DNA from 2 places in the Sneathiella sp. P13V-1 genome. Region 1 is predicted to be linked to the other one. Evidence: riboswitches for the same ligand, from Rfam matches in the RefSeq annotation. Region 1 holds a riboswitch; the other holds the start of a gene.

Region 1 (15,267 bases):
CACAGCCCTCAAGCCATCAAAACTTGATGCAGAGGGGCAGGTTCTTCACCTTTATCAGAAGCAGGGCGATAACTACGCGTTGGTTTCCCCGTCAAAAACCCCGAAAATTGCGAAAAGCAATACATCAGACATGGGCCAAGACTTTGGCTTACGCCCACTAAACTCTAACGGTACGTTCTATTTCACATCTGGCAACCAGGTGACAGGTACTGATTGGATGGTCTTGCAAGGACTACCTCAAAGCACTGCATTATCGGAGTTGGAGACCTACAAGTTTTCAATCTATGGCCTATCCGGCAGCTTTTTCCTGGTTGTGATCAGTATTGTCAGCGGCATCTGGTTTAGTCTGAAAAGCCAAAATGCCAAAGATATGGCTGACCAATACAAAACGCTTGCACAGCAAATCAATGCACAGCGCCGTCTACTTGGCAGCATCAATGGAAGTATCGAGGACCTTATTGGTCTGACGGATGCGCAAGGATTTTACGTTTATGCCAACCCTGCCCTCGCCCGTTTTACAGATTTCCCGGAAGCCTCAATTGCCGGTAAATCCGACCGAGATCTGTTTGGCGACGTCGCGGCAAGAAAACTGGATGAGATGAACCAGAAAGTCATGGTCAGCGGTCAGCCGACAAATGACATTTTTGAAATGGATACCGCCAATGGGGTCCGGATTGTTCGCGTCGAAAAATCCAAACTGTCTGATGACAGCGATTCCTTTATGGGTATTGTGACCGTTATCGGTGATATCACCGAATATATCACCTTCCAGCGCCAGAAAGAGGAACAGGGTCGCAAGACAATCTCAATCCTTGTGCGCATGATGGAAGAAAATGATCCATATCTCGCCGGTCATTCACAGCGGATGGGAGAACTTTCCAACAATGTTGCCAAGATTTTGGATATCCCACGTGAGGAACGCCAAAATATTGCAACCTCTGCGAACCTTTCACAGATTGGTAAAATCTCGATTCCACCGGAAATCCGGACAAAAGAAGGCCGTTTGACCGACGAAGAAATGAACATCATGAAAGGTCATGTGGACCGCGCGGGTGAATTGCTCGGAGAGATGGATATCGATGAAGATGTGATTACAGCCGTAACACAGATGTATGAGCGTCAAGATGGATCCGGCTATCCGAAACAACTTTCTGGGGATGAGATTAACGTCTCCGCCCGTATTCTGGGCATGGCTGATATTCTGGTCGCGCGTGTATCACCGCGCTCCTACCGTCAGGCAATTACCGTGGAAGAAGCCATGGAAGTATTCCGCACAAATCCGGAGAAATATGATCCGAAGGTCGTGACGGCGTTCGATGAATTCTTAAAAACAACTGACGGAAAGACGCTAGTCGATAGTCTTGAAGGTGGAATTGGATAATAAAAAAGGGCCGCTTTTAGCGGCCCTTTTTATTCGGTTGAACCTCGATTAGGATTCGTCCGAGATGATCTTATCAGCCAGGGCTTCGCTTGCGTGGCTTTCTAATTCTTCTAAAGATGCGCTATGTAACAGTTCGGCATTAACGGTCAGAACGCCATGATGGTCCGCATCTTCTGAATAAGTTGCTACCTCTACACCTTCGCTCGCTGCGACATTGAGCGCATCAAACAAGGCATCCAGATCGACCAGTTCATTTTGGTCATCAATCATTACGTTCGCACCTTCCACATTCGAACTTTCGGTCTTCGGATTTGCTACATCACCAACAGAAGCCGCCATCAGGCTTTCCAACCGCTTATCCGCAGTTGTTTCGTCTTCAATTTCGATAATAACTTTACCGTTTTCGTCTCTTATTTCAGACATTGACCTTTTTCCTAAGCCGCAACGTTTCACTTCGTTTGACGACTTCTAAGAAATGTTCACATCACCATTGATTAAAAAACTAGCGCGCTAGACAAGTAAATACATCCCTCATTTGAGTTAATATCTCCAATTTAATAAGAAATTTCCTAAAATTTTATGCAAATTTTGTCGACTAAATGACTGATGCCGTCAGAAAATTATGGTTAACGTCTAATATTAGAAAATAATGAACTTGGTATCCCGATCCCGTATACTTTTCCATCATCTAAAGTTCTCGTAGCTGAATGCAGCCCGATAATCTGGTACTCGCCATCAGTTTTCGTAAAAATGGGAGATCCAGAATCCCCTTTTGTCGCATCGCAGTCATGCGCATAGAGGGGAACTGTCCCATCGTTCAACTTCGCTATTCTAACCACTTTACAATTCCGATGCATGGTCAAGACATGTGGATAATCCTTGCTATAGCCAGATTGCATCACAGAGGCATTTCGCTTCTTTAGGGACGTTGACAATACAGGGATCCACCCGAACTGATCACCAAGCGGCTTGTCGATTTTTAAAATAGCCCAGTCATCTTTTCGTTCTGCGTTAGGGTAACTACCTGCTTTCTTCATATCGGTGGAAAGTGAATAGCTAACGCCTTTTGCGTGTCCTGCAAAGCGTCCCTTTTCATATCCTGGCAGGAAATGGAAATATTTGGCGTCTGACCAGCGTCTGGTTCGCTTGTTCCAAAAACAATGGGCCGCAGTCAGAACTGTATCTGGGCCGATCAACACCCCTGTACAGAAACTGCCGTCTTTGTTAATTCGGCCAATACTGCGCCATGGTGTCTTCGTGACATCCGGAAACTCCCTGTTATCTTCTCCCTTAATTCCGCGCAACTGAAGTTTTTTTGCAGCATGGACATTTCCTTCCGTAAATGAAAGGCAAAGGGGGATCAGCAGTAAGGAGAAAAACTTGTTCATCTAGCTACATATCATACGCATGGCGAGATTACCCACCATTGAAAAACAAACAGGTCCGTCTGAAGTGTTATATTTCCAGAGTTTTAACGCACCATCATTTGTAATATCCGCAGGCTTTCCAAGAGCCGCTTCTATTTCAGCAGGCGTAGATTTACCTTCCACTTTGGCAAGCAATTCTGCTTTACTGATATCCTCACAGGCGGCAGCTATAAACAATATGGAGGCCAGAACGCTGAGTTTTAGGGACATTTTTAACATTCAAAATTCCGATTTCTGTAGATTGCAGATCACTGGACGCACTCCAATCTAATCGAATAAGATTGCGAGGCTATTAACAGAGCGATCAAGGGAGTGTGATGTGACAGATATAAACAGGGTACTGGATTTCTGGTTTTTGCCAGACACCCATCCGGAATTTGGCGAACATCGCGAAGCCTGGTGGCAAAAAGACGCCACGTTCGATGCAGAAATCCGACAAAATTTTGAAGAACTTGTTCTCAAGGCTGAGAATGGTGATCTGCTCTCTTGGACGGAAAGCGCCAAAGGATGCATGGCTCTCATAATCCTGCTCGATCAATTTCCACGAAACATATACCGGGATACAGCGCGCGCCTTTTCCTTTGACGGTAAAGCAAGAGAAATTGCACGCCATACAATGGATCGGGGTTATTTCGACCAGCTACCTGAAATCATGCAATTTTTTGCGCTACTCCCGTTTGAACATAGCGAGTCTCTTGAGGATCAGAAATTCTCGGTTGAGTCCTACAAAAAGCTGGGAAATGAAAATGGTCTGGACTTTGCCATTCGACATCTAGAGATTATAGAGAGATTTGGAAGGTTCCCTCATCGAAATGAAATACTGGGGCGCACCAGTACTGCAGAGGAAATTGAATTTCTTCAGCAGCCTAATTCTTCATTCTAGGTATGAATTAAAAGGAAGATTAAATGTCTGACCTAAAAGACAAAGTTGTTGTTGTTACAGGTGCTAGCCGCGGTATCGGTGCCGCAGCGGCCGTGGAGCTGGCCGCAAGAGGGGCGCGGGTTGTAGCGGCGGCTAGAAATGCAAGTGCTTGCAGTGACGTACTGGAACAAATCGGAAATAATGGCGGCGAAGCCTTCGCTGTAAGCTGTGATGTCTCCGATTATAGTGCCGTTGAGAAAATGATCTCCGACACGCTGGAACGTTTTGGCAAAATTGATGTGCTCGTCAACAATGCGGGTATTGTTGACCCAATTGGCATGATTGAAGATACAGACCCAGAAGCCTGGGCGCGTAATATCTCTGTCAATCTGGTGGGTGTGTATAATGGCATCCGTGCCGTTCTTGGTAAATTCTATGATCAGGGGCACGGCACCATCATTAATATCAGTTCAGGTGCCGCCCATAATCCACTGGAAGGCTGGAGTGCATACTGTTCCGGCAAAGCTGGTGTTTATATGATGACACGCGCAACAGCCCATGAAGCTGGTGAAAAAGGCGTTCGGGTATTTGGTTTCGCACCAGGGGTCGTTGATACAGATATGCAGGTCAACATTCGCGCCTCCGGCATCAACCGTGTAAGCCAACTACCCCGCGAAAACTTGTCAGCCGCGAAGGATCCAGCTCAAGCCATCGCCTGGCTTTGTTCTGAAGCCGCTGATGAATTTGCTGGTCAGGAACTGGACATTCGCAATCCAGAGTTCCGTGAAAAATCTGGCCTGCCTGCACTTGAAGGCTAATCTGTAAAGATATCCTCTAAAGTGAGCTTAAAATCACGGGAGAGAACAAGTAGCCATTCCAGTTCTCTCTCGTAACTATCCTGATGGGAAAAAGCTCCAATCAGTTCCTTATCGCTCATCCGGGTAATGTATCTGATATACGCAACTGTCCTGCTTTTCTGAGCCGCTCTCCCCTGATCCGCGTTAAACCTCATTGTCGCCGTGAATCGATCTGCCCTAGCAACAAGTTCATGAGCCGGATAAAGAAGAGGTGCTGATCGAATGAACCACTTGCTCCATTTGGCTTTCGGGGCGCTTGCATCAAGCAGTTTCAGGTCCATATAACGCGCCAAAATCTTTCGGCGTGCCCCCAGCATCTGACGCGGCATTAATTTGACGATCTGATAAAAGGACGGCAGATAAAGCTCCATCTGGATCGGAGACATGATGTTCTTGAAAAACTTTCCATCCGCTGCCCAGGAATGAAAAGGCTTTACATTCATCAGCTTGAGTTTTGTTTCCACGCTTTGGAAACAATGCCTCCAATAATCTTCCTCTATCTCCTCAAGGGAGTGTTCGTAAGCGAAATTAGCGCCACTTAGGACATGGAGCTTTCTGTCCCATAAGGTCACAACACCTCCATGCCAACCAGATATCTGCCGCGGCTCAAGCAAATCTGCCAAATCATTATGTGAGGTGTAAAAATCCAACCTAACCTCCCTTAAGTGATGGAGGTCAGTAGACGCTTACATACATATGTTCGTGAGGTTAAAAGGCCAGGGACGAGACGGGCATCTTAATCGGACCGTCCTTCTTCTTGTGCCAGAACTGATAAACATATGGATTATCAGTGTCTTCAATTTCATCAGAACTGCCTTGCCACATGGCATGACCTTCATGAAGCATAACAATCTGGTCTGAAATCCGGGACGCGGTTACCAAATTGCTGGTTACGACGATGGCCGTACTGCCCATTTCACGCACATTTTTAACTATCAGATCATTGATGACGTTGCTCATGATCGGATCAAGGCCCGCGGTTGGTTCATCCAAGAACAAAATGGGCGGGTTCCCAGCCAAAGCCCGTGCTATACCCACACGTTTCTGCATGCCGCCAGAAAGCTCCGACGGATAAAGATCAACGGCATCAGCAGAAAGTCCAACGGACCTTAGTTTGTCTTTTGCCTGCTCACGGACATCTTTGCGGGTCGCCCCAGGCTGTTGAAGAAGTCGAAAGCCGATATTTTCCCATACCGGTAACCCATCAAACAAACCGGAGCGTTGAAACAGGATACCAAACTGTTTCAAAAACTCGTCATAGTCCTGACCGCGCAGAGTATCTGTGCGTTTTCCATCAATTTCGATTGTGCCGCTGTCAGGACGCTCCAACCCAACAATGCTTTTTAAGGCAAGGCTTTTCCCAGAACCTGAAGGTCCAATAAGGGTGAGGATCTGCCCTGCCCCTACGGACAGGCTTAGATCATTTAGCGCGTGATTGGCGCCAAAATGTTTGTTTAGCCCTTTGATTGTGATTTTTTCAGGCTGTGCAGACACGAATATTCCTTCCCCTATTTACCTCTTCAAATTACAGAAACTGGCAATGATTTCAATCTGCTTTATAACTAAGTCGAATAGAATTAATTTCGGGTTCGGTATTCATGGGTATTTCGTCAAACAGCTATAATCGGCCTGTCTTTCATGGCGGTGACATCGATGCCGCGAGGTGTGCGTATGGCGGCAATGCTTCTGATTGGCTGGATTTAAGTACAGGCATCAATCCAAACGCCTACTCTGTCCCTGAGATATCCACCCAGTTTTGGACATCTCTCCCTGGAACAGAACAGGAAGAAAAGCTGCTTTCCTCGGCAAGATCTTACTTTGGCCTTCCAGAAAGTTATTCAATTACCGCCGCCCCCGGCACCCAAAGCATCTTGCAAATCCTGCCCCTTATCGCGGGCGGCCCTCAAAAGGTTGCCATTCAATCTCCGACCTATGCCGAGCATTCCAATTGCTGGAAATTAGGCGGTCATGAAGTTTACGGTTCTGCAAAGGCACCTGCTGAGCCAGCCGATATTGCCGTGCTTGTGAACCCGAACAATCCTACAGGCACCTTATTTAATTCTGATGAAATCAATTTATGGCGAACAAACTGGTTGAAACCAGATGGCCTTCTGATCATTGACGAAGCCTTTATGGATGTGACACCGGATAAAAGTGCGGCGGCCTCCAACGACCCCGAGAACACACTTATCTTAAAATCATTCGGGAAATTCTTTGGGCTCGCAGGGGTTCGCCTTGGATTTGTTTGCGGAGATCCAACATGGGTCTCGAAAATAAGATCCTCTCTTGGCCCATGGGCGGTAAGCGGGGTTGCCGCAGAGGTTGGTTCTGTCGCCTATGCAGATACTCATTGGCATTGCTCCACTCGGACACAAATCGCAAACATGTCTGAAAAAGTGGCGGTGCTTCTATCGCAGTCCGGCGGTAAGGTTATGGGAAATGCGGGGCTGTTTTTGTTAGCCGAATTTGACGAAGCCAATGCGATATTTGAACATTTGTGCCAAAATCATATTTTGACACGCCCCTTCGAATATAACTCCAAATGGCTGCGGTTTGGGCTTCCCAAAGACGAAGAAGCCCTGAACCGTTTATCTAAAGCGCTTAAGTCTCTAAGTTAGCCGGCATCGAACAAGCTATCCATATCTTTGAAAGTCTTGAACTCCATCGCATTACCTGCGGGGTCTTTGATAAAGAAAATCCCCTGCTCGCCTGGCTGACCTTCAAAACGGATGCGCGGTTCAATGATAAATTCAACACCCGCCGCTTTAACACGCTCCAGCAGAGATTCCCATTCTGACCACTCCAATACGGCACCGAAATGGCGAACCGGCACCTGATCCCCGTCCACACCATTTGTTTGCGCGCCTGTACATTCTTCAGGTTTCACATGAGCAGAAATCTGATGACCAAAGAAATCAAAATCAATCCATTTCTCAGCTTCACGCCCGACCTTGCAGCCTAGAACATCAACAAAAAACTGGCGTGTATCTTCTATATCCAGAACAGGGAACGCAAGGTGAAACGGGGGCATTAATTTTCTCCAGACAAGTCTTCTAACCAGCCGGGACGGTAATCTCTTTTGTGCCTCCTGTCACTTATTGAATTGACACCAACCCGTTATCCCCTTAGCGTCCGGCAACGATGGTTCCTGAAGTTTTTTGGGATTAAAAAGGGAACGCGGTGCGATTAAGATCAATTCCGCGGCTGTCCCCGCAACTGTAGGCGATTAGCCGAACAACAAACCACTGCTACGGCGGGAAGGTGTTCGGTGTCATTCGTAAGCCAGGAGACCTGCCATCAAATGAGGTTCTAAAACATGACGGAGGATCATGACGTGCCGAGAATGAGTTTTATTCGGCCTCTTACATCGCTGATTACCTGCGCCCGTTCTGGTTTGCCAGCGCGCCATATCCCCATGTCTTCATTTCAGGAAAAACCATGACCGCATACGAGAAAATTCCAGCAACTGTTGTAACCGGCTTTTTGGGTGCTGGTAAGACCAGCCTCATCCGCAATCTAATTGAGAACGCAAATGGCAAACGCCTTGCGTTGATTATCAATGAATTTGGTGATCTAGGGGTCGACGGTGAAGTCTTGAAAGGCTGCGGTAATGAAAATTGCAGTGAAGAAGACATTGTCGAGCTCGCCAATGGATGTATCTGCTGTACGGTTGCAGATGACTTCCTGCCAACCATTCAGGCGCTGCTGGATCGTGAAGAACGTCCTGATCATATTATAGTTGAAACATCCGGCCTTGCCCTGCCAAAACCTTTGGTTCGTGCCTTTGGATGGCCAGAGGTGCGTACTCAGGTGACAGTGGATGGTGTTGTCACTGTAATCGACAGCCCTGCCTATCGTGACGGGTTGTTTGCCTCTAACCCGGATGCCGTACAAGCGCAGCGCGAAGCAGATGAAAATCTGGATCATGATAGTCCATTAGAGGAACTGTTCGAAGACCAGCTCAATTGCGCAGATATGATCTTGCTGAACAAAGCAGATATGCTGGAAGATGCTGATCTTGTAAAAGCAGAAACAGAACTTCGGGATCGTGTACGCCCATCGGTGAAATTGGTTCGCACTTCCCATGGGAACATCAGCGCCGCGGTTCTTTTGGGAATGGGGGCCGCCGCAGAAGATGATCTGGAAGGGCGCAAATCCCACCATGATGATCATGACGATCACGAACATGATGATTTCGACAGCTTTGTTGTGGCCCTTGATAACCCTGACGATCCGGAAACACTGGTTGCTCGTTTGAAATCCGCCATCGAAAATCATGGCATCCTTCGGGCAAAAGGTTTCATTGCCGTGAATGGTAAGGATATGCGCCTTGTGGTTCAGGCCGTTGGAAATCGCATTCAGCATTATTTTGATCGCGAATGGAATGACAGTGACGAACGTGTCAGCCGTCTTGTCATAATTGGCGAGCATGGCCTTGATGAAGGTGCTATTACTTCCGCGCTAAAGGGTTAATTCATGCATCTGTTGGCAGCGACACCTGGCGGCATTTCAGACGGATCAGAAGCCGTAGATCTGGGGCAAACCCCCGGTGACATTGTTGTTCTTTCCGCCGCGGATACGGAACTTTCTTCCCTCGCCCTCGTGAACGAGGAGCGAGAAGAGAACGCGCCTTCCTTACGCCTTGCCAACAATATGCAACTTTCCCACAACCTCAGCGTCGATATTTATGTTGAGGAGATTATCTCTGAAGCCAAGTTGGTCGTTGTTCGCCTATTGGGTGGTGTGAGCTATTGGTCTTATGGTGTGGAACAAATTACCGAATGTTGTCGCCGCAACAACATTCCGTTGGCGCTTTTGCCTGGTGATGACAAGGAAGACCCAGAGCTTTTGGGGCTCAATACACTGCCTGCAGATCAAGTACACCGGTTATGGCAGTATCTGGTTCAAGGCGGCGCCATCAACTATCGCGCTTTTCTGGAATATTGCGATTTTATTCTGGATGGTCAATCGGATTGGCAAGAGCCGTATCTACTGCCTAAGGCGGGTTTATACTGTCCAAATACAGATCATCCTGACCTCAATATCCTTCGTAATAAATGGATCGAAGGACAACCGGTTGTCGCCATTACTTTCTATCGCGCCTTATTTCAGGCAAATAATCTGGCACCCGTTGATGCACTGATTGAGGCGTTAAAGGATCAAGGCATGAATGCCCTGCCTTTATTCATTTCATCCCTGAAAGATCCGGTGTCATCAGAGATTATCGAAACCGTATTTGAAGACACAAATCCAAGCGTGATCCTAAACGCCACAGGGTTCGCTGTTTCAAGTCCCGGTGGGGCGCGACATGAAACCCCCTTTGACGGTGCCAACTGTCCGATTTTGCAAGTGATATTCTCTGGCGGCAACGAGGAAGGATGGCGTGACGGGCTTGCAGGTCTTTCCGCCCGCGATATCGCCATGAATGTTGCCTTGCCAGAAGTAGACGGCCGAATTTTAAGCCGTGCTGTGTCCTTTAAGGCGGATGCCGGGTTCGATAAACGGACTGAAACCAATATTGTTACCTACAAGCCTGTTCTTGACAGGATTGATTTTGTCGCAAAATTGGCTGCTAAATGGGCTATTCTGCAAAAAACAGACCCTATAGATCGCAAAATTGCACTTATTCTTGCGAACTACCCTAATCGCAACGGACGCATCGGTAACGGTGTAGGCCTTGATACCCCGGCTGGTGTTATTGAAGTATTGAACGCCCTTCATAAGGAAAGATATGCGGTTTCCGGCATTCCAGAAGATGGAAATGCGCTCATTGATGCTCTGCTTTCCGGCCCGACTAACGACCGCCAAACTGACGGTGTTTATCGCTTAAGCGAATGCCATTTGTCTGTATCAGATTATCAAAAGATGTTCGAAAGCCTGCCTGAGAAAGTTCGATCTGAAGTTACTAAACGTTGGGGCAGTCCATCGGATGATCCATTTGTGGAAGATGGTGAGTTTCATTTATCGGTGAAACGCTATGGGAATATCCTGATCGGCATTCAGCCAGCCCGTGGATACAATATTAACCCAACCGAAAGTTATCATGATCCGGATTTGGTACCGCCTCATGGGTATCTTGCGTTTTACATGTGGCTTCGTGAAGTAGAGGGCATTCATGCAGCGGTTCATATGGGCAAACATGGCAACATGGAATGGCTTCCCGGTAAATCCTTGGCCTTATCAGAAGAATGCTATCCCGAAACTGTGTTTGGCGCCCTTCCCCACATCTATCCGTTTATTGTGAACGATCCCGGCGAAGGAACCCAAGCCAAGCGCCGATCTTCCGCGGTTATCATCGACCATCTCACCCCGCCCATGACACGGGCGGAAAGTTATGGCCCGCTTGCGGATCTGGAACGACTGGTGGATGAGTACTACGAAGCCGCCGGGGTTGATCCCCGACGTTTGGAATTGCTGAAAAAGCAAATCCTTGAAATGACGCAGCTGTCTGGAGTTGATAGTGATTGCGGAATTACAGAAGGTGAAAGCGAAGAAGAACAGCTTTCGAAACTGGATAATTATCTGTGTGAATTGAAAGAGCTGCAGATCAGGGATGGTTTGCATATTTTCGGCAAATCACCTGATGGGCGACAGCTTGAAGATCTTCTGGTTGCCTTGGTACGTATTCCGCGTGGGGATGGCAAAGGTAGAGATGCATCTCTCATCCGCGCACTTGCCCGTGATCTGGATATTGATGATGAGTTTGATCCGCTCGACTGTGAAATGGGGGCCAGTTGGACGGGGCCACGTCCCGCGGCACTTGATCGTGACATCAAATGGCGCAGCAACGGAGACACAGTCGAGCGCCTTGAATTACTTGCCAGTGATCTTATCAGCGGGCGCACAGCGCCTGAAGAAAACTGGGTGCAGACAAAAGCTGCTCTGGCCTATGTGGAAGAGACCTTAAAGCCAACCGTTCTTTCATCCGGAAATGACGAACTAAAAGGTCTGCTAAAAGGCTTAAATGGTGATTTTGTACCAGCAGGGCCATCAGGCGCACCGACCCGTGGCCGGAATGATGTTCTGCCAACGGGCCGAAATTTCTATTCCGTGGATAGCCGATCTGTGCCCACTCCTACGGCATGGCTTTTAGGCTGGAAATCAGCAGAACGTTTGATTGCCCATTACCGCCAAAGCCACGGCAGCTGGCCCAAATCCATGATTTTAAGCGCGTGGGGCACATCCAACATGCGCACCGGTGGTGATGATATCGCCCAAGCTTTGGCATTGATGGGGGTTCGCCCCACATGGGATAAGGCATCCAACCGGGTAACAGGGTTTGAAATTCTACCTGAGAGTATTCTGGACAGGCCACGTGTGGATGTGACCCTTCGTATTTCGGGCTTCTTCCGAGATGCCTTCCCGCAGCAAATGGCCCTGTTTGACAGTGCAAGCCGCGCTGTTGCCAAACTGGATGAAGATGAAAAGACCAACCCCCTCGCCCATAAAGTACGCAGGGAAACCGAGGAGCTCATTGCCAAAGGCGTTGAGGCGACGCAAGCCGCCCATCAGGCTGGCTTCCGCCTGTTCGGATCAAAACCCGGCGCTTACGGCGCAGGATTGCAGGCCCTCATCGATGAAAAAGGCTGGGATGATGAAGGAGATCTGGCCCGTGCCTATGTGGCGTGGGGCGGATATGCCTACGGATCCAAGGATGATGGCGAGGCGGCTCACTCCCAATTTGAAGACCGCCTTAAAAACATTGATGCCGTTGTCCACAATCAGGATAACCGCGAACACGACCTTTTGGATAGCGACGATTATTACCAATTTGAAGGTGGTGTAACTGCTGCAGTTCGCCATCTAAAAGGCGCGCAGCCGACCATTTATCACAATGATCATTCGCGCCCTGAAAGTCCAAAAATCCAGACTTTGGAAGAGGAAATCGGGCGTATTGTCCGGGCGCGCGCTGCCAATCCCAAATGGATCGAAAGTGCCATGCGCCACGGGTACAAAGGTGCCTTCGAAATGGCAGCGACCGTGGATTATCTTTTTGCCTTTGCCGCCACAGCAAAGGCGGTCAAAGATCATCACTTCGACATCCTGTTTGATGCCTATATAAATGATGATCGGGTACATGACTTTCTAAAAGACAATAACCCGGATGCTTTGCAGGAAATGCTGGACCGCTTTAACGAAGCGTTGGAACGAAACATGTGGACACCGCGACGGAACAGTACCGCCGCTAACATCGCGGAAATGAAAAGGGAGATGGGATCATGACAGGAAAACAACTGACACCTGAAGAGCTGGAACGCGCCAACGAAAAGGCCCGCAAAAAGAAAGCCGCCCGCGACAAAATGCTGGCAACCAAAACCATCGAAAAGGGACTGCTGATTGTCCACACAGGTAAAGGGAAAGGCAAATCCACTGCCGCCTTTGGTCTTGCCGCCCGTGCCATTGGCAACGACATGAAAGTTGGTGTTGTCCAATATGTAAAAGGCAAATGGGAAACCGGAGAGCGTAAAGTTCTGGAAGCCTTCCCTGATCAGATTGAAATTCACACCATGGGTGAAGGATTTACGTGGGAGACGCAGGATCGTGAACGGGATATTCGCGCGGCTGAAAAAGCATGGGCAAAGTCCAAGGAAATGATCGAAGCCTGTCGCGGTGAAAATCCTGAATATGACATGATCATTCTGGATGAGCTTAACATCGTCCTTCGTTATGACAGCCTTGATCTCAACGAAGTGGTCGAGTTTTTGAAAAACAAGCCGGAAAACCTGCATGTGGTTGTCACCGGCCGCAATGCAAAAGACGAACTGATTGATGCGGCGGATCTGGTCACTGAAATGACGCAGATCAAGCACCCCTTCCGCAGCGGTGTAAAAGCACAGGTCGGGATCGAATTTTAATGACCAACGCCCTGATGATACAAGGTACGGGATCCGATGTCGGCAAGTCACTGCTTGTCGCAGGCATTGCCCGTGCTTTGACCAATCGGGGCATGAAGGTCAAGCCATTCAAACCGCAAAACATGTCCAATAATGCGGCCGTCACTGTTGAGGGCGGCGAAATTGGGCGCGCACAAGCCTTGCAAGCGCGTGCCGCCCGCGCACCGCTTTTGAACGATATGAACCCGGTTCTTCTGAAACCTCAAAGTATGGTCGGGGCACAAGTGATCCTGCAGGGAAAAATCTGGGGCAACGCAAACGCACGGGAGTTTCAGAAAGTTAAACCTGAATTCCTGTCAAAGGCTGTAGAGAGCTTCCGCCGCCTTGGTGAAGATGCGGATATCGTCATCGTGGAAGGCGCGGGCAGCCCGGCAGAAGTAAATCTTCGGAAAAATGATATCGCCAATATGGGATTTGCCGAGGCCGCAGATATTCCCGTTCTGTTGGCTGGCGACATCGATCGGGGCGGCGTCATCGCCCAAATCGCGGGCACACATCTTCTGTTGTCTGACAGCGAAAAACAGCGCACTAAAGGGTTTATTGTCAACAAATTCCGCGGTGATCCGACGCTGTTTGATGATGGCATGTCGATTTTGGAAGAGAAAACAGGATGGGAAAATTTTGGATTGGTTCCGTTTTTTCAAGATGCCCATAAATTGCCGCCAGAAGACGCATTTTCTATACAAAGCACACAAAAAAACACCACTGATAAGATTAGAATTGTTGTGCCGGTCCTGCCACGTATTTCCAATTTTGATGATCTGGACCCCTTGCATGCAGAACCGGATGTTTCTGTTGAAATGATCAAACCCGGCACCCCCCTTCCCATAGGTGCGGATTTGATCCTGCTTCCGGGATCAAAAGCAACTATCGCCGACATGAAGGCGATAGAAGACTGTGGATGGGATCTGGATATCAAAGTACACCTTCGCCAAGGCGGAAGCATCTTTGGCATTTGCGGCGGCCTTCAAATGTTAGGACAGAAAATCACCGATCCTAAAGGCATCGAAGGGGATATTCCCTCCATTGATGGGCTAGGGTTTTTGGAATTTGAAACGGAACTTTCAGGGGATAAAAAACTTCTGGAAGAGGCAGGCGAAGATCTCCTGACGGGCAACAGGATCTCAGGCTATCATATGCATGTAGGGGAATGCCGAGGAGAAGCCATCCAACGCCCGTTCGCCCAACTGGCGTCCGGGTCCGACGGTGTGATGTCGAAAGACGGACGTGTGATGGGCACCTACCTTCACGGCGTTTTCGCCAACGATCATTTCCGGCAGAAATTCCTGTCGCGCTTTAGGGACGGAACAATAGCACTACTGGCATTTGAAGAACAGGTTGAGAAGGCGTTGGATGACCTTTCAGATCATCTTGAAACCCATATGAAACTGGATCGATTGGTGGAGGTTGCAAATGCCGCTAACTAATCTGAAGCCATGCAATAACAGCCAGTACACCGACCAACAACAAAACGGACAGACGATAAAGGCTGAGGGCACGCCCCAAATGGGCGGCGCCCACATCTTTCACGCCAGCCTCGTTCATCCAAATATCGTTGGTGAGCTTGCCACCGTAAATACGTGGTCCAGCGAGAGAAATCCCAAGGGCACCAGCAACCGCCGCTTCCTGCCAACCGGCGTTGACACTTTTATGACCGCTGGCATCAGTCACCAAACAGCTGAACGCGCGTCTGCTGGATGCACCCGGCAAGAGAACAGCCGCCACAGCAATCAGCAACCCGGTCAATCGCGCGGGAATGTAATTGGCGGCATCATCAAGGCGCGCCGCGAATTTACCGAAATATTCATATCGATCGTTGCGGTGACCGATCATGCTATCAAGGGTG
Region 2 (15,267 bases), on a different contig from region 1:
CCAAAAATAATCCCAGGCTCTTGACCTTTAAGGTTCTTGTTAGACGTTTGACAAGCAACCAATCCACCTGCAATTGCAATCAATACAGACACCCTAATAACTGTTTTCATATTCTTACCCCGAAGATTTCTCTGACAATGGCACAAGTCTGAAATCTATGGTTTTTGATCCAACCTTACCGCCCCCCGAATAGATACTTGTGGTGAGGTTTCCATCAAACCTACCTTTTGCACTTTCTCCATCATCACAGGAGAATTTCCAGTATCCTTTTGGTTTTGTAGTTACAGACCATTCGAACTTGCAGAATTTACCTTTTTCAAGTTCGATGTAGTCACTGATTTTCCGCAGATAACTCGTTTTTATAGAAGTGGTGATAATCTCATAAGTCTTGACGTCACCATTTCCATCCCATTCCAAAGACAGTTTATGACGCTTGCGCTCATTAGACTGGGCAGAGGCTGATTTGTTTGGCTCAGCCACCCAATTATTAAACCTCTCATAGGAGTATTTAAGGGAAGCATTTACATGAGGGCAGTTCTGCAAACCTGTGACAAAGCCGGATCCCACCAAACTTGAATTCAAGCGGTACCCAGCGTCAAAACTTGGGTCATCTCCGTGAATTTTTTTGAAATGGGCAAGAATTTTGTTTTCAACAGAAAGGCCGCGGTGAAAACTACACACCTCGCTATATCCAACGGCCCAACCCAGATGATTTGGGTTTTTATAGAGCTCTGGTTTCTTGCCTGACGCGTTTTCTGTTGTCTGACAGGCTGCCAAGGTAAGAAATAAGCACACTACTCCAACTATACGTCCCATGACCCCTCCGAGCGTATATTTTAACTTTTTTACTACATTAAATTGTTTACCCTTTTATGTATAGAAAAACCTTAGCTATACTCCTGTTGCTATTCACCTGAAGGGGCAGAGATGTGAATTTCAGAAACAGCCAGAAAATTGACGCACCATTTGATGCGGCCGTTGTGATCCCGACCATTGTGCGGCCTGAACTGGTGCGGGCCATGGAATCTCTGTTTCGTCAGGATCTCAAGGGGACAATTCAGGTTCTCATTGGCGTGGATAAGTGCCTTGGGGATGAGTCGATCCTTGATGACATTCTAAAAGCGGCCCCAAAGAAGGTAACGGTTTCCATTGTGGATCCGGGATATTCAACCTCTACCCGGCATACAGGGGTGCATTCCGCACGAGACGGTGGCTCCCTTCGCACCGTCATGAGTTTCCTAGCTAACAGTCAGTATGTCTCTTATCTGGATGACGATAACTATGTGGCACCGGAGCATATCTCCTCTCAACTACGTGCCATCAAAGGTGTGGACTGGACCTGCTCGCTGCGTTGGTTGGTGGATGAGGAAACCGATGAGTTGCTTACCATAGATAAATGGCACTCCGTGGGGATTGGAACAACCACTTTACAAAATCACAAAGGCGGATTTGCCGACCCCAACACCATTATGGTGGATAAACTGTCTTGCGCCCCGCTTCTGCACACCTGGTCGAAGGAATATTTCTCCAAGGAGGGCATGGCCGGGGCGGATCGCCGCTTTTCAGATTCGCTCATCCGCAATAGAAGCCACCGCCCGACGGGCCGGGCAACGACCTTTTATTTTCTCCGCCCGAACAGCGTTCTTTGGAAACATATCCGCGCCGAGAAAGCAAAAGCCGCACAATCAGCCTGATATCTTCAACAGCTGATCAAAATAGGAAATGGTTTTGGCAAGACCCTCTTCCAGTTTGGTTGACGGTTGCCAGTTCAACAATTTCTTTGCTTTTGTAATATCCGGGCAGCGCTGGGTTGGATCATCTTGCGGTAAAGGCCGATAGGTAATCTCTGACTTGGATCCAGTGAGAGCGACGATCTTCTCTGCCAGTTCCCGAATACTGTACTCATCCGGGTTACCCACATTTACGGGCCCTGTCTTATCTTCTTCCAGCGCCATCATGGCCATCATGCCGTCGATCAGATCATCCACATAACAGAAGGATCGGGTTTGAGACCCATCCCCATAGAGCGTGATCGGCTCATTTTTGAGCGCCTGCACGATAAAATTGGACACCACACGTCCATCATTTGGGTGCATGTGAGGCCCGTAAGTATTGAAAATGCGCATCACCCGAATGGACAGGTCATGCTGCTGCTCATAATCATGGAAAAGGGTTTCCGCACAGCGTTTCCCCTCATCATAACAGGCGCGCGGCCCAAATGTGTTGACCCGTCCCCTGTAGGTTTCCGGCTGAGGGTGAATTTCAGGATCGCCGTAAACCTCACTGGTAGACGCTTGCAGAATACGGGCCTTCACGCGCTTGGCAAGCCCCAGAACATTGATCGCGCCATGTACGCTGGTCTTCGTCGTCTGCACCGGGTCAAACTGGTAATGTACAGGGGAAGCCGGACAGGCCAAGTTGTAGATCTGGTCGACCTCCACATAAAGCGGGAAGGTGACATCGTGACGCATGAGTTCGAAATTAGGTTTACCCAGCAACGAAAGAACATTGTTTTTTGAGCCGGTAAAGAAGTTATCGACGCAAAGAACATCATGCCCCTGATCCACCAGCCGCTGACACAGATGTGATCCCAAAAACCCCGCACCACCTGTTACCAGCACCTTTTTCTGTTCCATTTTCGCCCCCGAAATTGATCAATGGAATTGGCCTTATACAGTAGTGTAAATTAACAAAGCCTCAATTTATTTACGCACAAAATCTGCCTTAAGTACTGATTATTATTGCAATTGCACAATTCCTTTATTTACAAGGGACCTTATTCTGATACTATTTTTTTGCTCTAGAATAAGAATTTACATCAGGGAACACGGTAGGAGGGACACTCTGATCCGGGACTGCCCCCGCAACTGTGAACGTGGAGCCCCTTCAAATTGCCACTGGGAAACCGGGAAGGCGAAGGTTGGTTTTGAAGCGTGAGTCAGGACACCTGAAGAGCAAAGAGAAAACACGCGGCATAGCCGCCAGAAATTGCACGGTGGGTGCAAAACAGGAGTTATAAAAATGCATATTGAACCAGGAATTGTTCAAGGCGCGAAAATGGGGCTTAGCTTTGCAACTGCCGCAGCAGCCTTTGGCGTCGTTCTCAAAAACAGCTGGACCGCGATTAAGACAGAAGGTCTGATCTCCCTGCTCGTGCGCAGTGTGATCGCCACTGTCCTTGTCTTCAGCTTCTTCGAAGTCCTCCCACGTCAACCGATCGGCATCTCTGAGGTTCACTTCATCTTGGGATCAACATTGTTCCTGATGTTCGGTGCGGCTCCTGCTGCAATTGGCCTGGCTCTCGGCCTTCTGACACAAGGTCTTCTGTTCGCGCCATATGACCTGCCGATGTATTTCGTCAACATCACAACATTGCTGGTTCCATTGATGGCGGTAGCGGCGATTGCAAAACGCATCATTCCAGCAAAAACAGCCTATAAAGACGTGACCTACAAGCAAGCACTGGCTCTGTCCACAGCTTATCAGGGTGGCATTGTTGCCTGGGTTGCTTTCTGGGCATTTTATGGCCAGGGCTTTGGCGCGGAAACACTTGCTTCCGTTGGTTCTTTCGGAGCGGCTTACATGATCGTCATCCTGTTTGAACCACTTGTTGATCTGGGTGTTCTGGCCATGGCCAAGACATTCCACCAGCTGAAAGACAGTCCGCTGTTCCACGATCGTCTGTATAACGGCGCGTAAATATATAGCGACTAACAGTTTCAAGAAGCCCCGGTTTTCCGGGGCTTTTTTTGTGTTTATTTTCTCCTAGTTTCCTTATGTGACTTAATCACCGACAGTTCACATTCTTGTGATCTATTCTAGTTTAGATAAGTAAAATAGATCAGGCCGGACACGCTTTAGGAGGAAATGATGGAAGCGAAGAAAATCTCGGACAGCTTGTCCGTCAGCCCGCAAATCACCAAAGATGATATCGCCGCATTAAAGGAAATGGGGTTTCGTTCCATTATTTGTAACAGACCCGATGGCGAGGGGGCGGATCAACCAACATTTGAAGAAATCGAAGCCGCCGCTAACGAAGTGGGCCTTACCATCAAATACCAACCTGTCACCTCCGGCAAGGTAACTGATGAAGATGCCGAGAAATTTGGCGCCCTGTTTGAAGAACTTCCAAAACCTGTCTTCGCTTATTGTCGTACAGGCACCCGCTCTGCCACCCTCTGGTCCCTCTCCCAAGCGGAGAAAATGGAGCTTTCAGATATTCTGACGCAGACAAAAGCCGCGGGCTATGACATGGCTGGAGTGGTGCGCCGCATTGCCAATGGCGGAAAAACTCCAACGGATCTTGCCGATGCCAGCTATGATGTGGTGATCGTGGGCGGGGGTGCCGCAGGGATTTCTGTGGCGTCCAGCCTGCATAGCCGCCTTCCCGACCTGAATGTTGCCATCATTGATCCAGCTGATATCCACTATTACCAGCCCGGCTGGACAATGGTGGGCGGTGGTATTTTTAACGCCGCAGATACAGCAAAAACCATGGGCTCCCTGATCCCGCAGGGTGTTCATTGGGTGAAATCAGCTGTGGCCGCGTTCGAACCTTCCGACAACGCCGTCATTCTGGACGGCTGCCGAGTCGTCAAATACAAACGCCTGATTGTTTGCCCCGGCCTTAAACTGGACTGGCACAAGGTGGATGGCCTTGTGGAGACATTGGGTAAAAACGGGGTAACCTCCAACTACCGCTATGACCTGGCCCCTTATACATGGGAGTTGGTGCGCGGTCTTCGCAAAGGTCGGGCGCTCTTTACCCAGCCACCCATGCCGATTAAGTGTGCGGGTGCGCCGCAAAAGGCCATGTATCTCTCCGCTGATCACTGGTTCAGAACGGGTGTCTTGAAGGATATTGATATTCAATTCCATAACGCAGGCGGTGTGTTATTCGGTGTGCCTGACTATGTTCCCGCTTTGATGGAATATGTGGAGAAATACAATGCGGACCTCAACTTCTTCAACAATCTGATTGCCGTTGACGGTATTTCGAAAACAGCCACCTTCCAGGTGAACAAACCCGACACCGACCCTGAAACCGTCACGGTCGAATTTGATATGATGCATGTCTGCCCACCGCAGACAGCCCCAGATTTCATCCGCGTCTCCCCCCTTGCGGATGCTGCAGGGTGGGTTGATGTGGATCAGTCCACCCTGCGCCACAAAAGTTTCGACAATATCTGGTCCTTAGGTGACGTGATGAACGCCCCCAACGCCAAGACAGCCGCCGCAGCCCGCATGCAAGCCCCGGTTGTTGCCGCAAATGTAGCTGCAGATATTCAAGGACAGGGTGCTTATGGTCATTATGACGGTTATGGATCCTGCCCGCTCACGGTGGAGCGCGGCAAGATTGTCCTTGCGGAGTTTGGATATGGCGGAAAACTGCTACCGAGCTTCCCCAAATGGGTCATCAACGGCACGCGCCCTTCCCGACTTGCTTGGCTGTTGAAAGAGCAGATTCTACCTCCAGTCTACTGGAAGGGTATGCTTAAAGGGAAAGAATGGATGGTAAAACCGGAAAAAGTTTCCGCCGGTTGAGACATATAAGTCAAATTCCTGTCATATAAGGCTGTCAGAGTAACCTTACTGCTAAAATCAGTTGACCATGACAGATTTCCAGTAAACACTCTGGCAGCGAAACATTCGATTTGAGATTCCGACCCGTCTGTCTGCAGATAGACACAAGGCTAACAGAAAGCATGTTCGTTGAAGAACTGGGTCCTTTCGAATCTATAATCGGCAGGGCCCTGATATTAAAAGCTATCGAAGGAGATTTAAGATGGCGACAGGTACCGTAAAATGGTTCAATGCAACTAAAGGATACGGATTTATTGAACCCGACGATGGAGGTGCGGATGCATTCGTACATATCTCCGCCGTTGAACGCGCGGGCCTTTCAAGTTTGAAAGACGGACAAAAAGTATCTTACGAACTGGTTCCAGGTCGTACCGGCAAGTCATCTGCAGAAGAATTGGCAATTGTCGAATAATGGATCTACGCCCGGCACTGTCCGGGCGTAACCTATTTCCCCAAAATCAACATAAAATGTTGTTTTAAAACAGATAATTTTCCCCTCGACAATTTGCTTTTTAAATTTCATCCTAAATGAAATGGAATTCTAACGGGCATAAGACCGAGGCGCGACATGCTACGAGGGGGCAAAAATCAATTGGATGAAGCAGCTGTTCGTCAGCTAGCTGCCAATTCTATCGCGCGACTTTTCGATAATCTTTATGAAGGCGCTGTTGTCGTTGATACATCCGCAAAGATCGTATGGATGAATGACAAATACAAAGCCCTGATCGGCTGGAACGGTGTTGAGAAAATGCGTGGCATCCCCGTTGAGGATGTTATTCCCCAAAGCCGTATGCGTGAAGTTGTGGAAACGGGCAAAGCCGAACTTCTGGATATTTTCTCCATTTCAGGGCGGGATACTGTGGTGTCGCGCATTCCACTGGAAGATGAAAGCGGTGACATTGTCGGCGCTTTGGGTGTCATTCTTTACGACCGCCTTAATGCGCTCAAACCTCTTGTTTCCCGTTTTCAGACCATGCAGTCGGATTTGAAAAAATCCCGAAAAGAGCTCGCGGAAACACGACGCGCCCGCTACAGCTTTAGAGAATTTGTCGGGCACACCCCCTCCATCCGTGCTCTAAAAAATGAGGCAAGGCGCGCCGCCAAGGGAACGGCAACAATTCTCTTGCGAGGGGAGACCGGAACAGGCAAGGAGGTTCTGGCCCATGCGATCCATGCCAGTTCTGATCGTGCCCATATGCCCATGATCCGGTTGAACACCGCAGCAATCCCTGAACATCTTTTGGAAGCGGAGCTTTTCGGCACCGAACCTGGTGCGTTTACCGGAGCCTCTGATAAAACCCGGCGCGGAAAATTCCAGGCAGCAGACGGTGGCACGTTATTTTTGGATGAAGTTGGCGATATGCCTCTCCCCCTACAAGCCAAACTTTTGCGGGTTCTGCAGGAAAAAGAGGTGGAGCCTCTGGGTGCTAACAAAGTGGTGCCGGTTGATGTGCGGATCATCGCTGCCACCAGCCGTAATCTAGAAAAGATGATTGAGGACGGCGAGTTTCGCCCAGATCTGTTTTACCGACTTAATGTGGTTCAGTTAAATATTCCTCCTCTTCGTAACCGTAAGGAAGACATCGCGCTCCTTTGTGAGTTTCTGATGGAAATACATGCAGGTGAACTGGATCGGGGTGCCATTGATCTTGCCCCAGAATGTCTGGAGCTTTTTCACGCCCATAACTGGCCAGGAAATGTTCGGGAATTGTCCGGCCTTCTACAACGCGCGATGGTCACCTGCACAGGAGACCAACTAACATCACAGGATTTCAAGGAAGTTCTGAAACTAAATCCAAAAACCATAACCCCTTCAACCGAGCCGTCCCCTTCGCTTTTGGACACGGAGGGGGAAATAATGGATCTGAAAACTTTACAACAACAAACTGAGAAACGGGCCATCATTAAGGCGCTAAAGATAACAGGTGGAAACCGTAGTAAGGCAGCCAAACTTCTGGGTATTAGTCGGGCTCAATTCTACGAAAAACTGGGAAATATTGACGAGTTGTCTGGAATTCCGGACAACAAATGAACTGTCCGGTTTTCCGGACAAATCACCTTACCTTATTGTATATAAACAGATATTTTATCTTTGGATTTCAACTATGTCCGGCAATCCGGACACTCTCCGGAAAGCAGGCCACCACAATCCCCAGAAAACTGCCATTCTCAAACTGGCACAGTGTTTGCGATAGAGAAGATGGATAAGCGACATAAGATCGCTTACCCGTCTGCCAAGCCGCCGGGCCTGCAGATGTAATGAATTTGGGAGGACACAATGAAGAAAGCACTCTTGGCCCTGGCTGCAGCCAGCCTGGCCGTTCTTGCCACATCTGCGCATGCGGCGGATCCCATTAAAATTGGTCTGGTTCACGGTATTTCCGGCCACACCTACGAAGTATTTTCCAAACAAACACAAACTGGTTTCATGTTGGGCCTTGAATATGCCACAGGCGGCAGCATGGAAGTGAAAGGCCGTAAAATTGAGGTGATCAAAAAAGACACTCAGTTTAAGCCTGACGTCGCCCGCGCAGTGCTGGCAGAAGCCTATGGTGATGACGAAGTTGTTCTGGCTGTTGGCGCCACATCTTCCGGGGTGACCAAAGGTCTACTTCCAATCGCCGCAGAATATGAAAAAATCCTGATTGTGGAGCCAGCTGTTGCCGACAGCCTGACAGGCCCAGACAGTAACCGTTATGTGTTCAAGACATCCCGCAACTCCTCCATGGATATGCAGGGGCAGGCGAAAGCCCTTCGCCCGGATGCAAATCTCTATGTTGCTACCATCGCACAGGATTATGCCTTTGGCCGCGATGGTATCACCGCCTTTAAAGCAGCCTTGAAAGGCACAGGTGCAAATCTGGTTCACGAAGAATATGTGCCGCTCAAAACAGATGATTACACATCTGCAACGGAACGTGTTTACGCTGCCCTGAAAGACAAGCCAGGCCGCAAAGTAATCATGATCTATTCTGCAGATACTAAAGCCCTGGGTAAGATCGCAGCGACCAAACCAGAGCGTTTCGGTATTGAAATCTCTGCGGGTGGTCACATCCTTCCGGTTCTGCCAACATACAAGGTAGTTCCAGGCATGGAAGGCGCCATTTACTACTACTACGGCATTCCAAAGAACCCGATCAACGACTGGCTCGTGAAAACGCACCAGGAACGCTTCCAAAGCCCCCCTGACTTCTTCACCGCAGGTGGTATGTCTGCGGCGATCGCGGTTGTGAAAGCGCTTGAAACAGCGAAGTCATATGAAACCGAAGATCTGATCACTGCCATGGAAGGTATGGATTGGGATACGCCAAAAGGTAAAATGATGTTCCGTAAAGAAGATCATCAAGCCCTTCAATCCATGTATCACTTCAAGATCAAGGTTGATCCAGATGTGAAATGGGCCATTCCTGAGCTTGTTCGTGAGATCAAAGCGGAAGAAATGGACATTCCGGTTGGTCGTAAGTAACCATTATCGGGGGGACTTTCGGGTCCCTCCACCTTTGGACAAGACTTTAGCAAGTACAGCATAATGGAAACTCCATCTTTGGAAACAGACGGCCTGACAATTCGCTTTGGCGGACATGTTGCGGTCAATAACGTCACAGCCAGCTTTCAGCCCAACACTCTGACCGCCATTGTCGGTCCGAACGGCGCAGGAAAGACAACCTTTTTCAATCTCATTTCAGGGCAGCTCAAAGCCACAAGTGGCCGGGTAAAACTGTTTGGGGAGGATATCTCAGAAAAAGGCGCGTCAAAACGCACTGCCATGGGTATTGGCCGCGCTTTTCAGCTAACGAACCTGTTCCCGAGCCTCTCGGTTCAGGAAAATGTGCGCCTTGCCGTTCAGGCACGCGAAGCACAAGGCTTCAGCTTCTTCTCAATGGCGACAAGTCATGTTGAGCTGATTGAAAAGGCGAACCACTACCTGCATGAGGTAAGACTCTATGATCAGCGGGACCAGGTGGCCTCAGCCCTCTCCCACGGAGATCAGCGGAAACTGGAAGTGGCAATCTTACGCGCGTTGGAGCCGGATATCTTCATGTTCGACGAGCCAACTGCCGGTATGTCCGTAGATGAAGTTCCCATTGTGCTGGACCTGATCGCCGACATTAAAAAAGCAGGCGATAAAACGGTCCTTCTTGTGGAACATAAAATGGATGTGGTGCGCAATCTGGCGGACCGGATCATCGTTCTTCACAACGGTTATCTTGTGGCAGATGGGGAACCTGAGGAAGTGATTGCCTCCCCTATCGTTCAGGAAGCCTATCTGGGTGTGGGGGCGTCAACCAATGTCTAATTCAATTTTGCAGCTCAAAGGCGTGAAGACCAATATCGAGCAATACAAGATCCTGCATGGTCTGGATTTTGATGTTCCAAAGGATGGCCTGACCGTGTTGCTGGGGCGGAACGGTGCGGGTAAATCCACCACCCTTCGCACCATCATGGGGCTTTGGAAGGCTCACGAAGGCGAGATCCTTTTTGATGGGGAAGATATCCGCGAAAAGCAAACCTCCGACATCTCCAAAGCAGGCATCGCTTTCGTGCCCGAAGATATGGGTATTTTCTCTGCGCTTACCGTTGCCGAAAATATGGCCCTCGCTGTCCGGTCCGGCAAACAGTCCGAAGAGCGACTGGAGCAAATTTTCAAGCTGTTTCCGGCCATGGAAAAGTTTTGGGATCTGCCTGCAGGCAACCTCTCCGGTGGGCAAAAGCAAATGCTGGCCATCAGCCGCGCCATCTCTGAACCACGGCGGCTTATCCTGATTGATGAACCGACCAAAGGCCTCGCCCCGGCGATTATCGGCGCGATGATTGAGGCTTTTCAGGAGCTGAAAGAAGAGACCACCATTTTGCTGGTGGAGCAGAATTTCCAGTTTGCAAAGTCGCTCGCTGATCATGCCGTGGTTATCGATGACGGCCATATTGTTCACAAATCCCCCATGGAAGAGCTCAGCCGCGATAAAGCCGCACAGCAGCAATTCCTCGGCCTCGACCTCTAGAATTGGCAGAAAGGAAAGAACATGAACACAAATAATTCTGCCATAGAGACGGGCAAAACCAGCCCGATCGAATGGTTCAATGAAAAGCTCCCCTATCTGGTGGTGCCTCTCGTTATCCTGTTGGCACTCCCCTTAATCGGGGGCCTGCCCACTTGGGTGACACTAACCCTTGCAGGCCTTGCCATGGGCATGATGATCTTCACCATGGCATCGGGCCTCAGCCTTGTTTTTGGTCTGATGGATGTCCTCAATTTCGGTCACGGGGCCTTCATCACTTTTGGGGCTTTTGTCGCCTCCTCCTTCGTCATTCCGTTTTCCGGTTGGCTTCAGGTCGACAGCTTCGCCCAAAACTTGGCTGCGCTCTTAACTATTATGCTCATCGCTGTGGCCGTAGGGTCGGCCTTGGGCCTGGCCTTTGAAAAGGTTGTGGTGGCTCCTGTCTATGGCGATCATTTGAAACAGATCCTGATCACCATGGGTGCCGTCATTGTTGCCGAGCAGATGATCCCCGTGATTTGGGGCGGCGCACCTGTCTCCATGCCAAAGCCAGCCTCCTTAAATGGAGTTCTGGTATTTGGCGAAATCGCGTTTGAGAAATACCGCCTCTTTGCTTTCTTTGTCGGGGTCGTGGTGTATCTCGGTCTTTACCTGACCCTCACGCGCACACGTATTGGACTATTGGTCCGGGCAGGGGTTGAAAATCGGGAAATGGTCGAAGCCTTGGGCTATCGCATTGATTACCTCTTTATCGGTGTCTTTATTGCAGGCTCTGCTTTGGCGGCGCTTGGCGGAACGCTTTGGGGTTTCTACAGCGAATTGATCACGGCAAGTGTGGGCAGCGAGATTATGATCCTCGTCTTTATCGTTGTGATCATTGGCGGTCTGGGATCGGTTCCGGGCTCCCTGATCGGGGCATTGCTTGTGGGGCTGGTTGCCAACTATATGGGCTTCCTGGTTCCAAAGCTGGCCCTTGGATCAAATATCCTGTTGATGCTGATTATCTTACTGTGGCGGCCAAACGGGTTGTTCCCGGTCAATAAGCACTAAGGGAGAAGAGATATGATTAACACGCTTCTTTCTGGCGATCGCTTTAACAGCCGCCTTCTTGGTGCCATCATCATCAGTATCCTGATCTGTCTGGCCTTCGCACCGTTCCTGTTTCCAGGTACCCGTTCGTTGGAGGTAGCCGCCCGGATCTGTATCTTTATCCTTCTTGCCGGCTCCTTTGACATGCTGCTTGGTTATGCGGGAATTGTCTCCTTCGCGCATACCATGTTCTTTGGCATCGGAGCCTACGGTGTCGGTATTGCCCTCAACAATATGGGCGGGGAATGGGCGGCGATTTTTATCGGCAGCATCCTCGCCATATTGTTGTCGGTGGTGCTCGCCCTGCTGATCGGAATGTTGTCCCTTCGGGTGAAGGCGATCTTCTTTGCCATGATCACCCTCGCGGTAGCCAGCTTTGTGATGATCCTGGCCTCACAACTGCACGGTATCACCGGTGGTGAAGACGGCATCACCTACAAGATCCCCAGATTATTTTCACCAGCCTTCAAACTGTTTGATGACAAGATCCTTGGGGTGCGGTTTAACGGAAAAGTCGTCGCCTATTATGTGGTCTTCTTCCTTTCCCTTATCCTGTTCCTCACCATGCTTCGAATTGTAAATTCGCCGTTCGGGCGGGTTTTGCAGGCCATTCGTGAAAATGAATTTCGCGCAGAAGCCTTGGGCTATCAGGTTGTTATTTACCGCACCGTTGCTTTCTGCCTATCAGCAATCATTGCGACTATTGCAGGTATCGAAATGGGCGTTTGGCTGAAATATACGGGGCCAGATACCAGTTTCTCCTTCACCATCATGGTGGATATCCTGCTGATGGTGGTAATCGGTGGCATGGGATCCATGTACGGGGCTGTGATTGGCGTTGTTGCCATGATCATGGCGCAATATTACCTGAAAGACCTGATGGCAATCGGGGCAGAAGCCACCGCCAATATTCCGATTTTGCCGGAACTCCTTCATCCAGATCGCTGGCTTCTGTGGCTTGGCCTTCTGTTTATCTTGAGCGTTTATTACTTCCCTAAAGGGGTTGTCGGAAAATTAAGAGGGGTATCATCATGACAAAGGGAGTCTCACGTTTCCTAACCGCTGCGGGCCGTGAAGTTCACTTTATGGAGTGGGGAGCAAGCAACAAAGATGTCATTATCATGTGGCACGGCCTTGCCCGTACAGGTCGTGATTTTGATGAATTGGCAGAAGAAATGTCGTCACAATACCACGTTATCTGCCCCGATACCCTCGGCCGAGGTTTGACCCAATGGGCGGTTAATCCAGATACGGAATACTGCTTCGATTTCTACCACAAGATCATTCTGGATCTGCTGGATCAGTTAGGCATCGACCAATGTCATTGGGTTGGGACATCCATGGGTGGCCTGATCGGAACAAGTCTGGCGGCGGGTCCCATGAAAGGGCGCATCAAGACATTACTGATCAATGATATCGGGCCAGAAATCCCTCAGGATGCCGTGGATCGGATTGCCCAATATGTCGGAAACCCGCCGGAATTTGACACAATTCTGGAGATGGAAACCTATCTTAAGACGGCTTATGCGCCTTTTGGAGATAACACTGATGCCTTCTGGCGCCGCATGACAGAGACATCCTATCGCCGGGCGGACAACAAGAAAATAACCGTTCATTACGATCCGCAAATTGTGAATCAGTTCACCTTACATAAATCAGATCTGGATCTATGGGACGCCTATGACAGTTTGGACATTCCTGTTCTCTTGCTCCGGGGTGTTACATCCGATGTTCTGCCTGCAGCCGTCGCCGACGATATGGCCACCCGCAATAAAAACACCCAATTGGAAGTTCTGGAAGGTTTCGGGCACGCCCCGACCCTTTGTAGTGAAACAGAAATCAAACTGGTCAAACAGCTACTTGCCAGAGCATAAATCCTGAAGGGCGGTTTAACCCGCCCTTTTTTCTGGCCCCCGCCAACGGCTTGCTGATAGAACAACATCAACAGGACCGGGGGCACGTTTGGCGACTTACTTCACACTTTTCTTTTCGGCGTTTACGTCTGCGACACTGCTCCCCGGATCATCAGAAGCGCTGCTCGCCTATCTGATCAGTGAGACCCCTTCCCAGATTATCCTTCTGATTGCGATTGCCAGTATTGGAAATATCCTTGGGTCCGTCTTCAACTGGTATTGCGGTGCCTTTTTAATGCACTTTCAAAACCGCCGCTGGTTTCCGGTTACCCAGACCCAAATTCAAAAGGCACAACACTGGTACGGCCAAATTGGGTATTGGTCTCTTTTGTTAGCCTGGCTTCCTGTTATTGGAGATCCGCTCACCGTCCTTGGTGGCGTGTTGAAAATACGCCTTTCGATTTTCATTTTGTTGGTGGGAATTGGCAAAATCATCCGATACGCGGTGATCGCGGCCGCAACTGTTTCAGTTTTTTGATTATTTAACGAATCAAGTGATCAACTCCCCCTACCCCTAAAGTGGTAGATTTCTGATGCCCTACGTTTTTGCAACTATAATTTAAGTCTGAGTATTAGGTAAAATTCTCCCCAAAGTAGTGTGATTTAAGTTTCACTTCTTGTAGTTGTTTGATGGCCTGCAAACAAATTTGAAAAACAGCGGTACATTAAAGGCTTGTTAATATTCTCCGCGATATTTGTAACCTTAAGTAACATTAACACTGGAAAAACCAGCTATCGTACGGGGTTATCTCATGTTCTCAACTTGGCGCGTAAGTGAGCGTTTATTCGCTCTGACAGGGTTTTTTATAATCTGTCTTGTTTCTCTCAGCCTTTTTGAACTTATGGATCTACGCAGGAATCTTCTCGAAGATCGGAAAGAGAAAGCACATAATGTAGTACAAGTTGCATATTCTGCAGTTGAGTTTTATGCCGACAAGGCCCAAAAAGGCGAGATCAGCCTACAGGAAGCCAAAGATCTGGCGCTCAATAATCTGGAAAGCCTCCGCTACGGTGAATCTGATTATTTCTGGGTTAATGACTCCAATGCAAAAGTCCTGATGCATCCCTTCGCCAAGAAACTGGTTGGAACCGATGGCAGTAATGTAAAGGACACTAACGGCATCGCAATTTTTGCTGAAGCTGGTAAAATCGGCGCCAATGGCGGAGAAGGATTTATCGATTATCTATGGCCCCGCCCTGGATCAGAAGAACCCGTTGAGAAAACTTCCTATGTGAAGGGGTACGCGCCCTGGGGATGGGTGATTGGAACAGGCATCTATATCGACGATGTTGATGCAATTTTCTACAAAGACCTGACCTTCCTCGGTATTAGCGCTTCACTGATATTGATCGCCGGGATCTTTGTCAGCATCTGGATCAGCCGAAGTGTCACTTCCCCGCTTGCCAATATGGTCAATATGGTAGGCCGTCTATCCAAAGGCGATTTTTCCTCCAGCCTAGATGTTAACAGCACCCGCAGTGAACTTGGTAAAATGGAAGAAGCGCTTATGCTTTGGAAATCGTCTGCGATCATCGCCAAGCGCCGCGAGGTTGCTCTGGATGAGTGCGCCACATCCGTCGTCTTGATGGGTCCAGACAATGCCATTACCTATGTCAATCAGTCCGGCAAGAAACTCCTTGAGGAATGCAAAAACTCCATCTCCAGGCAGGTTGCCTCTTTTGAT

What was found. Region 1 has a riboswitch for cobalamin ahead of cobW (cobalamin biosynthesis protein CobW). Riboswitches for the same ligand answer to the same signal wherever they lie in the genome.
Positions count from the first base shown of each region.
Region 2: it holds a riboswitch for cobalamin, as region 1 does, so the genes downstream of both, GUA87_RS03955 (energy-coupling factor ABC transporter permease) here and cobW (cobalamin biosynthesis protein CobW) in region 1, are expected to answer to the same signal.

Region 1 is NZ_WYEU01000003.1:344,651-359,917, forward strand. It holds gene GUA87_RS14790 (HD domain-containing phosphohydrolase) at 1-1,381, shown strand, start outside; gene GUA87_RS14795 (hypothetical protein) at 1,430-1,804, opposite strand; gene GUA87_RS14800 (trypsin-like serine peptidase) at 2,008-2,769, opposite strand; gene GUA87_RS14805 (hypothetical protein) at 2,770-3,027, opposite strand; gene GUA87_RS14810 (DUF924 family protein) at 3,128-3,691, shown strand; gene GUA87_RS14815 (SDR family NAD(P)-dependent oxidoreductase) at 3,715-4,488, shown strand; gene GUA87_RS14820 (hypothetical protein) at 4,485-5,177, opposite strand; gene GUA87_RS14825 (ABC transporter ATP-binding protein) at 5,236-6,021, opposite strand; gene cobD (threonine-phosphate decarboxylase CobD) at 6,126-7,145, shown strand; gene GUA87_RS14835 (VOC family protein) at 7,142-7,558, opposite strand; cobalamin riboswitch at 7,653-7,841, shown strand; gene cobW (cobalamin biosynthesis protein CobW) at 7,966-9,000, shown strand; gene cobN (cobaltochelatase subunit CobN) at 9,004-12,750, shown strand; gene cobO (cob(I)yrinic acid a,c-diamide adenosyltransferase) at 12,747-13,382, shown strand; gene GUA87_RS14855 (cobyric acid synthase) at 13,382-14,848, shown strand; gene cbiB (adenosylcobinamide-phosphate synthase CbiB) at 14,841-15,267, opposite strand, start outside.
Region 2 is NZ_WYEU01000001.1:807,797-823,063, forward strand. It holds gene GUA87_RS03935 (hypothetical protein) at 1-110, opposite strand, end outside; gene GUA87_RS03940 (hypothetical protein) at 115-816, opposite strand; gene GUA87_RS03945 (glycosyltransferase family A protein) at 930-1,694, shown strand; gene GUA87_RS03950 (UDP-glucuronic acid decarboxylase family protein) at 1,686-2,636, opposite strand; cobalamin riboswitch at 2,773-2,970, shown strand; gene GUA87_RS03955 (energy-coupling factor ABC transporter permease) at 3,022-3,699, shown strand; gene GUA87_RS03960 (bifunctional protein tyrosine phosphatase family protein/NAD(P)/FAD-dependent oxidoreductase) at 3,871-5,544, shown strand; gene GUA87_RS03965 (cold-shock protein) at 5,786-5,995, shown strand; gene GUA87_RS03970 (sigma-54 interaction domain-containing protein) at 6,176-7,615, shown strand; gene GUA87_RS03975 (substrate-binding domain-containing protein) at 7,862-9,049, shown strand; gene GUA87_RS03980 (ABC transporter ATP-binding protein) at 9,113-9,880, shown strand; gene GUA87_RS03985 (ABC transporter ATP-binding protein) at 9,873-10,583, shown strand; gene GUA87_RS03990 (branched-chain amino acid ABC transporter permease) at 10,605-11,630, shown strand; gene GUA87_RS03995 (branched-chain amino acid ABC transporter permease) at 11,643-12,704, shown strand; gene GUA87_RS04000 (alpha/beta fold hydrolase) at 12,701-13,543, shown strand; gene GUA87_RS04005 (YqaA family protein) at 13,632-14,060, shown strand; gene GUA87_RS04010 (cache domain-containing protein) at 14,335-15,267, shown strand, end outside.